DNA from 2 places in the Allobosea sp. 05T422_2 genome. Region 1 is predicted to be linked to the other one. Evidence: riboswitches for the same ligand, from Rfam matches in the RefSeq annotation. Region 1 holds a riboswitch; the other holds the start of a gene.
The links. Region 1 has a riboswitch for thiamine pyrophosphate ahead of thiC (phosphomethylpyrimidine synthase ThiC). Riboswitches for the same ligand answer to the same signal wherever they lie in the genome.
Positions count from the first base shown of each region.

Region 1 (6,888 bases):
CCTCGTGCTTCAGCATTACGCAGGACGGGTTGTCCTGGACGATGCGGCGGATCACGGCCGGCGTCATCACCACCGAGAGCGTCAGCGGGTAGTCCTGGATGACGAAGGGAATGTCGCTGCCGATCGCCTCGACGGCCTGGGCGTAATAGCCGACGATCTGGTCGTCGGTGCGCAGGCTCGGCGGCGGGGCGATCATTACGCCGCCGGCGCCGAGATCCATCACCTGCCGCGCCAGCGAGCGCATAGCCGCAAAGCCCGGCGCCGAAACGCCGACGATGATCGGCTTGCCACCCATCTTCGCGACGGCGCGCTTGACGAGCCCGACGGACTCTTCCGGTTCGAGCTTCGGCGCCTCGCCCATGATGCCGAGCACGGTGATGCCGTCAGAACCGATGCCGGCGTAGAAATCGAAGAGCCGGTCGGTGCTCGTCCAGTCGATGGCGCCATCGGGCGTGAAGGGGGTCGGCGCAATGGGATAGACGCCGCGGGCGTCAGGGGTCAGCTGCATGGTCAGGTTCCTCGAAGTCTCTTCAGGCGATCCGGGTGCGGACGGTGCCGACGCCGTCGATGGCGCCTTCCAGCACGTCGCCCTCGACGACGGCGGCGACACCTTCCGGCGTGCCGGTGAAGATCAGGTCGCCGGGAGCCAGCGCGACGAGGCCGGAAAGATAGGCGATCGTCTCCGGCACGCTCCAGATCAGCTTGGCGAGATCGGAGGTCTGGCGCACGCGGCCATTGACCGTGAGCTCGATCTTGCCGGCCGCGGGATGGCCGCTATGGCTCGCGGGCACGATCTCCCCGATCGGGGCCGACTGGTCGAAGCCCTTGCCCATGTCCCAGGGGCGGCCGGTCTTCTTGGCTTCGCCCTGCAGGTCGCGGCGGGTCATATCGAGCCCGGCCGCATAGCCATAGACATGCGAGAGCGCCTCGGAGACCGGGATGTCGCGCCCGCCGGTGCCAATCGCGACGACCAGCTCCATCTCGTGGTGCAGGTCCTTGGTCTTGCTGGGATAGGGCATGTCGGTGCCGTTGATCACCACTGCGTCCGCGGGCTTGGTGAAGAAGAACGGCTCCTCGCGGTCGGGATCGCCCCCCATTTCGCGGGTATGTTCGGCATAGTTGCGTCCGACGCAGAAGATGCGGCGCACGGGGAAGAGCCCGCCACCCGCTACCGGAACCGCGTTGATGGCGGGCGGTTCGATCACATAATTCGTCATGACGCAGCGCTCCCTCGATGTCGTGCCGTTCATGGGCGAGCGACGGGCGCGAAGCAAGGGGCCGGGCGCTCGTGGCGGGGCTGCGCGCCCGGCATTGCCACGTGACGGTTCAGGTGGATGCGGGAGCTTCTGGCGGCGTCGGCAGCAGCCGCTCGAGCACCGCGCGCAGTGCGCGCGCGGCGGCCTCGACATCGTCCTGCACGAACAGCGCGCCGATCACGGCAATGCCGTCAGCCCCTGCCTCGATGACCGAGGCCGCATTCATTGCCGTGATGCCGGCGATGGCTCCGACCGGGAGCGGCCCCAATGCGGCAGCAGCCTTGCGCCGCAGGGCCGTGAAGCCGTCGAGACCGAGCGAGGAGCCGGCATTGTCCTTGTGCGAGGTCTGGAAGACACCGCCGATGCAGGCATAGTCGATCTTCGCCGAGGCCAATGCGGAGAGTTCATCCTCATGCTTCAGCGTCGCGCCGATGATGGCGCGGGGCCCGAGCAGGCGGCGGGCATCGTTCGGCTTCATGTCGTCGGCGCCGAGATGGACGCCGTCGGCACCGGAAGCGAGCGCGACATCGACGCGATCGTTGATCAGCAGCGGCACCCTTGTGCCGTGCAGGGCCGAGCGGATGGCCCGGGCCTCGCGCACCATCTCGCGCGTCGTCTCGGTCTTGGCGCGCAGCTGGATCAGGGTGGCGCCGCCATCGACCGCGGCACGCGCCAGGTCGGCCAGCGAGCGCCCGGCCGCGATCTGCGGATCGACAATGCCGTAAAGGCGGATATCAACGCTCACCCGTGCTCTCCCATCCGTTCGCGCAGCGTGGCCTCGTCCATCCCTGCCAGCGCGTCGATCAGGTGCACGGCGAAGCTGCCGGGCCCTTGCGATGTCTCTGCCGCAATCTCGCCGGCGACGCCATAGGCGGTCAGCGCGGCGGCGGCCGCGACTGCCGGATCGCCCTCGACCGCGCAGCATGCCGCGATCAGGGCGCCCGCTGCGCAGCCGACCCCGGTGACCCTCGTCATCAGCGGATGGCCATGGGAGACGGACAGCATGCCGCCTGCGCGCATGATCCGGTCGACCTTGCCGGTGGTGACGAGCGTGAGGTTGCGCTCGCGCGCCGTCTTGAGATCGGCAGCAAGCGCGGCCATCTCGGTCGCGTTGCCGCGCACGACGATGTTCGGCAGGCGCAAGACCTCGCGCGCCACGCGCTGGCGCAGCGGCGAGAGTTCGACGAAGACCGGATCGAAGACCAGCGGTTTCTGTCGGTCGCGCGCGACCTCCAGCAGCTTCGGGATGGCGAGTTCGCTCTCGGCATTGATCGTGCCGATGTTGATCAGGATCGCGCCGGCGCCCTCGGCCATTGCCGCGATCTCGTCGACATGGATCGCCATGGACGGGATCGCGCCGAAGGCGAGCAGCATGTTCGCCGTAATGTTCTGCGCCACCGTATTGGTGAGGCATTGCACCCGCGGGCGGCTCGCTGCCACCCGCGCCAGCACGCCTGCAACGACCGTCGCGTCGAGGCGGGCCGCGGTCATCGTCGCGCTCATTCCGCCGCCGGCAAGTAGAGATTGCCGCCCTTGGCGAGGAATTCCTGCGATTTCTCCGCCATGCCCTCGAGCGCCGCGCGTTCGTTCTCGCCCATCGCCAGCACTTCGGCGCGCAGATCCTGCGTGATCTTCATCGAGCAGAATTTCGGCCCGCACATCGAACAGAAATGCGCGACCTTGTGGGCATCCTTCGGCAGGGTCTCGTCATGGAAGGAACGTGCCGTATCGGGGTCGAGCGCCAGGTTGAACTGGTCCTCCCAGCGGAAGTCGAAGCGGGCGCGCGAGACCGCGTCGTCGCGGATCTTGGCCGCTGGATGGCCCTTGGCGAGATCGGCGGCATGGGCCGCGATCCGATAGGTGATGACGCCGGTCTTGACGTCGTCGCGGTTGGGAAGGCCGAGATGCTCCTTGGGCGTGACATAGCAGAGCATGGCGCAGCCGAACCAGCCGATCATCGCCGCGCCGATGCCCGAGGTGATGTGGTCGTAACCCGGCGCGATGTCGGTGGTCAGCGGTCCCAGCGTGTAGAACGGCGCCTCGCCGCATTCGCGCAGCTGCTTGTCCATGTTCTCCTTGATCTTGTGCATCGGCACGTGGCCCGGGCCCTCGATCATCACCTGGCAGCCCTTGTCCCAGGCGACCTTGGTGAGCTCGCCCAGCGTCTCCAGCTCGGCAAACTGGGCGCGGTCATTGGCGTCGGCGATCGAGCCCGGACGCAGGCCGTCGCCGAGCGAGAAGGAGACGTCATATTTGCGCATGATCTCGCAAATCTCGTCGAAGCGCTCGTAGAGGAAGCTCTCCTTGTGGTGCGCGAGGCACCAGCGCGCCATGATCGAGCCGCCGCGCGAGACGATGCCCGTGACGCGGCTCGCAGTGAGCGGGACATAGGGCAGGCGCACGCCGGCATGGATGGTGAAATAGTCGACGCCCTGCTCGGCCTGCTCGATCAGCGTGTCCTTGAAGACCTCCCAGTCGAGCTTGATCGGGTCGCCGCCGACCTTCTCAAGCGCCTGGTAGATCGGCACCGTGCCGATCGGAACCGGCGAGTTGCGCAGGATCCAGGAGCGGATGTTGTGGATGTTGCGGCCGGTCGACAGGTCCATCACCGTGTCGGCGCCCCAGCGGATCGCCCAGACCAGCTTSTCGACCTCCTCGGCAGCGCCGGACGTCACGGCCGAATTGCCGATATTGGCGTTGATCTTGACCAGGAAATTGCGGCCGATCGCCATCGGCTCCAGTTCGGGGTGGTTGATATTGGCCGGGATGATGGCGCGGCCGCGGGCGATTTCCTCGCGCACGAATTCAGGGGTGACGAATTCCGGAACCGAGGCGCCAAAGCTCTCGCCATCGGCATGGCGCTCGCGTGCGCCTTCGAGCATCGCGGCGCGGCCGAGATTCTCGCGATGCGCGACATAGATCATCTCGGGCGTGATGATGCCGGCCTTGGCGAACTCGTACTGGGTCGCCATCTGGCCGGGCTTCGCCTCGAGGATCGGGCGTGGGGCCGGGCAGGCGGGAACGAGCTGTTCAGGCGAGATATGGCCGTTATCGGCGGCAGTGACGGCGCGGCCGGGCACGGTCGTGAAGCCGGAGGCATCGAGCCAGGCGCGGCGCGGCTGCGGCAGGCCGGCATTCAGGTCGATCGTGACATCGCTCTCGGTGAACGGACCGGACGGGTCGTAGATCCGGACCGGCGGCTCGGAATCGGTGGTGAGCTGAACTTCGCGGAAGGGCACCCGCATCTCGGGATGGTCCGGCGGCGCGACATAGATCTTGCGCGAGCCGATGATCGGTCCGGTCGTCACGCTTTGAGGGGCAGCCTTGACGGTATTCTTCTGGGGCTTGGTGTGGGCGTTCATGGGATCTCCTCCTTGGTCCAAGGTTCAGGAGATCCGGGTTTAGAAGCGGTCCAGTTGCTGTCTGCGGGTACACGTGTGGCGCACGCCGCGTTCCAGTCCCTCCGCCGGTATGACCCGGATCAGGTTCGACGGGTTCGGCTTTGGACGCCATCTCAGCTCTTGCGAGCACCCCTCGGAACGAAGCGGAGGTTAGGGCCGGCGGCTCTTGAACGCAACCGGCAAGGGGCGGGATGCGGCCCTGCCATGCGGCGCCGGAATGCCGGGCTCAGGCGAGAATGTCGACGTTCTGGCCCTGGCCAGCGGCAAGAGTAGCCTTCTGGGACTCGGCACTCTGCTGCAGCATATCCACGAGCGCCTGGTCGGACGTCGCCTGCTGCTTCACCATCGCTGTCTGCAAGGTCTGGCGGGTCGAGGCTGCCTGGCTTGCGGCAAAGCCCTGCGCGATCGCGACGGTTGTCTCACTCATCTCAACTCTCCTTACGACAGGTCTTAAGCCGGAGAGCTTGCTGATTCCTGAATCCCCTGATCCGGGGAGACCGGCGCGACGGTCGCCCGCCGCGCCGGTTCTATTGGTTCACTGCGGCTGATTCTGCCCGGCCAGCAGCGGGGTGATGCGTCGGAGCGTGACGCGGCGGTTCTCGCGGGCGGCCTCCTGCGTCTGCACCTTGAGATACTGCTCGCCATAGCCCTGCGTCGTCAGGTTCTCCGGCGGCACCTGGAAATCGCGCGTCAGGATCTCGGCGACCGATTGGGCCCGGCGATCCGAGAGCGAGAGGTTGTCGACATCCGAGCCGACGGCGTCGGTATGGCCCTCGACCAGGAAAACCTCGTTCGGCGCGCGCTGCAGTGCCTGGCTGATCGAGGCGGCAATCACCGAGAGCCGCTGCGCCTGGTTGGGGGTGACCTCCCAGGACCCGGTCTCGAAGGTTACCGTGTCGATATCGACGCTGCGCATGCGGGCGCGCAGGTCCGGCGAGTAGCGGACCTCGTCGAGCGTGTAGCGGCGCGGGATCGCGGCGATCGGCGGGGCGGTGATCGTCTCATAGATCAGGCGCTGGTCGGCCTGCTCGGCGTCGACGATATAGCGCTCGCGCGGGATCGGCAGCGGCGGCGGCGGCAGCACGACGACCTCGTCCGAGAAGCGCATATCCGGCCGATCGCGGCGGGTGTTGTCGATCATCACGATCTCATCGCCATCGCGCATGCGCCGGGTCCGGCGGATCAGGCGGCCATCCTCGTCGGTCACGGTGATGATGCGGCTGCCGTCCGGCCGTTCGAACACGGTGACGTTCTCGTCTCCGCGCCGTTCGGTCCGTCCCTGCCAGCCGAGGTCGCGGAAGCGCTCGGTCTCGTCGCGGCGGATGATGGCACGGTCGTCGTCGCGGATGATCGTGCGACCGGGCTCGCGAATGATCGTGACGTCGCCCTCGCGGCGCTCCTCGCGGCGCCCGCGGACATCGTCGAGGCGCGTCGCGCCCTGCGTCGCCATGATGCCGCCGAGTACGCCTACGCCAAGGCCGATCGCAGCCGCGCCACCGAGGCCGATGCCACCGCGACGGCCCTGCCGGTCAGGCGGGGGCAGTTGCCCGGGTCCAGCGGCTGGAGGCTGGCCGGCCGGAGGCGGAGCGAGCGTCTGGCCCGGCTGCGGCGGTGCAACGGGCGGCGGGACTGCGCCGGGCGCGCGACCGCCGGGGGGCGGGGCGAGCGGGGCTGCTGCCGGCGGCTGAGCGGGTAGCGGCGCCGGAACCTGACCGGGTGTTGCAGAAGGCGGTTGGCCGGCTGGCGGCGCGCCGGGCGCACGACCACCCGGAGGCSGCYCCAGRGGCTGGGTSYCGGGCGGCTGYGCTTGCGGYGCKGTTCCTGGCACCGGRGCTGGRGTCGGGCGAGCCGCCGGAGGCTGGCCCGGAGCTGCCGCTGGCGCCTGGCCGGCCGGTGGCGTGCCGGGCGCACGGCCGGCAGGAGGTGGCGCCAGCGGGGCGGTAGCGGGCGGCTGGGTTTGCGGAGCCGCTCCGGGAGCGCGTCCCCCTGCTGGGGGCGTCAACGGTGCGGTTGCCGGCGGCTGCGCCTGTGGGGCGGGAATCGGACGGGCTGCCGGCGGCTGCACGGGGGCCGGGACGGGCGGCTGGGCGCGCGGCGGCACGGCCTGAGGCTGGCTGGGCTGGGCTGGAGGAGCCGGGCGCGGCACCGCCGGGATTGGCTGAGGCGCGGAGGAGGGCGGGGGCGCGGGTTGCGGCCGTATGGCTGGTGGGCGTCCGGGTTCGCCGGCGCCC
Region 1 is NZ_JBFTLD010000196.1:5,625-12,512, forward strand. Features, by position in the region: gene AC1DJT_RS25975 (dihydrodipicolinate synthase family protein) at 1-508, opposite strand, end outside; gene AC1DJT_RS25980 (fumarylacetoacetate hydrolase family protein) at 531-1,217, opposite strand; gene thiE (thiamine phosphate synthase) at 1,327-2,001, opposite strand; gene AC1DJT_RS25990 (hydroxyethylthiazole kinase) at 1,998-2,747, opposite strand; gene thiC (phosphomethylpyrimidine synthase ThiC) at 2,756-4,618, opposite strand; TPP riboswitch at 4,697-4,801, opposite strand; gene AC1DJT_RS26000 (hypothetical protein) at 4,884-5,084, opposite strand; gene AC1DJT_RS26005 (OmpA family protein) at 5,193-6,107, opposite strand.

Region 2 (4,505 bases), on a different contig from region 1:
AGATGGACGCCCCGTGCCCCGACCCGGGCGGCGAGATCAACATCACCGCCGATCGTCAGAACCGCATCCGCCATGCTCACGAGCTCATGCAGCTGCTGCGCCAGGCTGCGGCGTTCCGGCTGATCGAGATCGCGATCGCGCAGCCAGATCCAGCGTGCCCCGCCGGCGAGCGCCGCAGAGACAAGCTGCGGCAAAGGCTTCACGGCCTGATGCCGGTCGGTGACGACGAGCAGCCGGTCGGGCAGCCTGTTCACGACCCCACAAGCCCGAGCTGCGGGCTGGACGGCTGAGCCCGCCCACGCCGCGGAATGCGCCCCGCCAAGCGGGCGTTCCAGCCGGCCTCGACGGCGTGACGCATGGCGAGTGCCATTCGCACCGGATCATCGGCCTTGGCGACGGCGGTGTTGAGCAGAACCCCGCTCGCGCCGCATTCCATGGCGATCACCGCGTCGGAGGCCGTGCCGATGCCGGCATCAACGATCACGGGCACGGGCGAGCGGGCACAGATCAGCTCGAGATTGGCCGGATTGGCGACGCCCATGCCCGAGCCGATCAGCGACCCCATCGGCATCACGGCGGCGGCCCCGAGATCAGCCAGGCGAGCGCAAATCACCGGATCGTCGTTGCAATAGGGCAGGACGACGAAGCCCTTGTCGACGAGCTGGCGCGTCGCCTCCAGCAGCTCACCGACATCGGGATAGAGCGTCTCGCGATCGCCGATCACCTCGAGCTTGATCCAGTTGGTGCCAAGCGCCTCGCGTGCAAGCTCGGCGGTGAGGATGGCGTCGCGCGCGGTTTCGCAGCCTGCCGTGTTGGGCAGGAAGCGGCGGCCGGCAAGCAGGCGCACCGTGTCGGAGCCATGGCCCTGCAGCGAAATGCGACGCAGGGAGAGCGTGACAAGATCCGAACCGCTGGCCTCGATGGCATCGACCATGATGCGCTGGCTCGGATAGCCGGCCGTGCCAATGAGGAGCCGCGACGACAATGCCGTGCCCGCCATGGTGAGGGCCTCGATCGGAGTGCTCATGTCAGCCCCCTGCGAAGGCACGGATGATTTCGACGCGGTCGTTGCGCGACAGAGGCGTCTGCGCCCAGTCGACCTGCCGGACCACGGTGCCATTGAGCGCGATCGCGAAGCCCTGCGGACCCGGCAAGTCCATCTCGGCCGTCTCCTCCTGCCAAAGCGCCGCCAGATTCTCCGCTGCGCTATCGCGGTCCTTGCCATTGATGATGAGTTTCATGAGGTTGCCTCCAGACAGGGGGTGAAGCGCGCCTGGCCGAATGACGCGGCCGGACCCGTGATGCGATTCTCGACGAGGAGTTGCTCGATCGCGGCTGCCGTGACGGGGGCGAGCAGATAGCCGTTGCGGTGATGGCCGGTCGCAACGAGCAGGCCCGCTATCCCCGTCTCACCAAGGATCGGCGCATCGTCGATCGAGGTCGGGCGGAAGCCGGACCAGATCGCCTCGACCGGCATCTCCTCGATCGAGGGCAGTGCGCGCCGGGCGCCGTCGAGCAGGGCATAGACGCCGCCAGCGGTCACGCTGTCGTCGAAGCCGCGTTCTTCCATGGTGGCGCCGACGAGGAGAGTGCCGTCGCTCTTGGGAGCGAGATGCACCTGCTCGGTCCAGACGACACGCGCGAGCGTGCCGGTCTCGGGCGTGCTGCGCAGGGCGAGTGACTGACCCTTGAGCGGGCGGACGGGGATGTCGAGCCCCTGAAATCGGGTCCAGGCGCCGGCGGCCGCAATCACGATCGGGGCCTTGCAGAGCCCGCGCGGCGTCGAGACGCCGAGAGCGCGGCCGCCGGCCAGCTCCGGCTCGGCCTCGCAGGCTTCGACCAGGTGCCCTCCGGCCGCGAGACAGGAGCGTCGTAGCGCCGCCATGACGCGCGGCGGATCGACCTGATGGTCGGCCGGGCAGAGAATGCCGGCAACGACCGAGGGCCTCAGCCCGGGCTCGCGTTCGCGGCATTGCGCCCCGCTAAGCCATGCAGCCTCGACCTCGGCGCGCCGCTGCATGTCATGGCGGAAACGCAGGCGCTCGACCTCCTCACGCCCCAGCGCGACCAGCAGGACACCGTCCCGGCGATAGTCGACGCCGAGCCCGCTCTCGGCTTCGAGCTCGCGCGCAAAACCCGGCCAGAGCCTTTGGCTTTCGAGCGCCAGTGGCAGCTGCTCCTCGCCGCCCGGKTCCAGCTCGGCGGCCGCGGCCAGCATGCCGGTCGCGGCAAGGCTTGCCCCTTGCCCGATCGTGCCACGCTCGAAAACGGTCACATCGAGCCCGCGCCGGGCCAGCCGCCAGCCGATGGACAAACCGATCAGGCCGCCGCCAATGATGGCGATATCGGTGGCGGCCGGCGCCTCGCAGGCGACGGGCCCGGAAGCGTCGCCAGATCGGCGAAGGGTGGTGTGTGGCGGGCCTCGCATAGGCAAACTCCTCGCCCGCTCGGGGAAGGAGATCTGGCAGCCCTTCGGCTGCCGGCAAGTGCCGCGACGCTCCATCCCTCCGCCGGTATGAGCCGGATCAGGTTCGAAGGATTTCCGCGCGCCTCTCCGGGGAACACCCGGTCTGCCAGCGGTTTCTCAGCCCCTTGCCGGGGATCTCCTTGGATCCGCGCAGTCTGGAGCCGGGGCGGCAGCGAGGTCAAGGCCAATCAGACACGAACGCCGGGAGGACCCCGGCTGGCGGGCCAGGGGCCGGGAATCTTCGCCGGTCCAAGGCGCTGCTGAGGCACCTCGCCTMCCGCCATTCACCCGCGCTCCGCTTCCGCTGCCGGCACGCGCGGCCAGGCGGGCAGCTTCACGAGGGAGCGCTCCGCCGGCCATGCCAACAGCCTGCATTGTCCGTAGCGCCCAAAGCAGGCGCGACGGCGGAACGTTCCGGTCCATGAGCCGTTGGACCTCTACCGCCGCGACAAGAAGGCGGTTCAGGAGAAGCCCAGTGCCTACAGACGCGGAAAAGCCGGTTGTTCTCGTTGTCGACGACGAGCCGATCATCAGGATGTATGCGGCCTTGCTCGTCGAGGAGGCCGGTTACCTCGCCGTCGAGGCAGCGACCGCCGACGAGGCCCTGGCCATTCTCGAGCAACGCGACGATGTCCGCATCCTCTTCACCGATGTCGAGATGCCGGGCTCGCTGAACGGCCTGCAGCTGGTCGAGGTCGTGCGCGAGAAATGGCCGCCGATCGGGCTGATGGTGACCTCGGGCCATGTCCGGGTCGACCCTCAGAAATTGCCTGAGCGGGCCCGGTTCTTTCGAAAACCCTATACCGAGAGCGAGATCATCAGGACGCTGAAATCCTTGCCGGCCAGCGCCTAGGCGCGCCTGACCGAATGGGCGCGAAGGAAACGGCCGATCCCCGCGCCGGGGCGGGATCGGGGCAGAGCCCAGGAAACGGGCTTGAAACGGGCTTTCCGTGCCCGACGGAGGGCTTGCATCCTTCGTGATGGCGCCGACCGGATATCCCGAGATCTGCAACTCGCCCGCGCGCAAACCGGTGAGGCACTGCGCGCAACTCGTAAACCAGCTGGAGAACTGGTAGGATCGCAGGTGGGCGACGCTTTCCGATTGCTGGGCGGACACAGCCATGCGGAAGTTCGATTACTACGACACCGTGCTGGTACCGTGGTATTCGGAAGATGACTTTCCTGCCTTGCTGGACATGGTCGGCAAGGACCCCAGGATCCCCCGCTCCTATCCCGAATGGAAGCGCCAGTTCGCTGCCGCGACGGAGCTGCTTCTGGCCAAGGGCAAGACCGTCCAGATCATCACCGTTCGCCTCGCCGAGTATCTTGAGTGGCTGCAAAACACCCATCGCAGCAACACGGTGGCGGCACGCCTGCGCTATCTGAAATGGCTGGCCACGCAAAACGGCCAGAGGGCGACCGTCCTCCCCGTGCCGGCAAGGGTGCTGTCCGACGCAGGTGGCGAGGGCTAGCCGCACAGGGTTCGCCCCTGCCAGGTCCAAGGGGCCTGTCTCCGTCATGCGGTCGCGCCTGGCAGCGAGCGCCTTTGGCGCCCCCATAGGAAACAGGCAATGGCGGCTGCTTGCACCACGGCAGCGACCGCAAACAGCGCTGCCCCATCGAAGCTCGACAGTCCGGTTGGCGACAGCGTCCGCAGAGCGCCGAACACGGCCGGCGCAAAGGAATAACTTGCCTGTCCGATGGCAACGATCAGTGGAACGACGCGGGCAACGTCTGCCTTGCCGAATTCGACCTGTGCGATGAGCGGTGGCAGGGATGTGGCATTGCCAATCCCCGCACCGAACAGAATGACGCCCATGATCATCAGCGTTGCGTTGGCATCGCCCGCGATCAGGAAGGTCAATGACCCGCCGATCTGGACCGCATAGCTCGCGCAGGCGACGAGGCGGCGGTCCGCCGAGGCAGGCATGACGAGGCCGACCACCGTCCTGCCTGCGATCGCGGCGATCGTTGCGCCGCCCATGGCCAGCCCGGCATTTTGAGGCCCGATCGCCGGGACGAGCAGGGAGAACAGATG
Region 2 is NZ_JBFTLD010000251.1:4,595-9,099, forward strand. Features, by position in the region: gene AC1DJT_RS29335 (thiamine phosphate synthase) at 1-254, opposite strand, end outside; gene thiG (thiazole synthase) at 251-1,027, opposite strand; gene thiS (sulfur carrier protein ThiS) at 1,029-1,241, opposite strand; gene thiO (glycine oxidase ThiO) at 1,238-2,428, opposite strand; TPP riboswitch at 2,486-2,618, opposite strand; gene AC1DJT_RS29355 (response regulator) at 2,943-3,320, shown strand; gene AC1DJT_RS29360 (hypothetical protein) at 3,589-3,939, shown strand; gene AC1DJT_RS29365 (MFS transporter) at 3,984-4,505, opposite strand, start outside.
Region 2: it holds a riboswitch for thiamine pyrophosphate, as region 1 does, so the genes downstream of both, thiO (glycine oxidase ThiO) here and thiC (phosphomethylpyrimidine synthase ThiC) in region 1, are expected to answer to the same signal.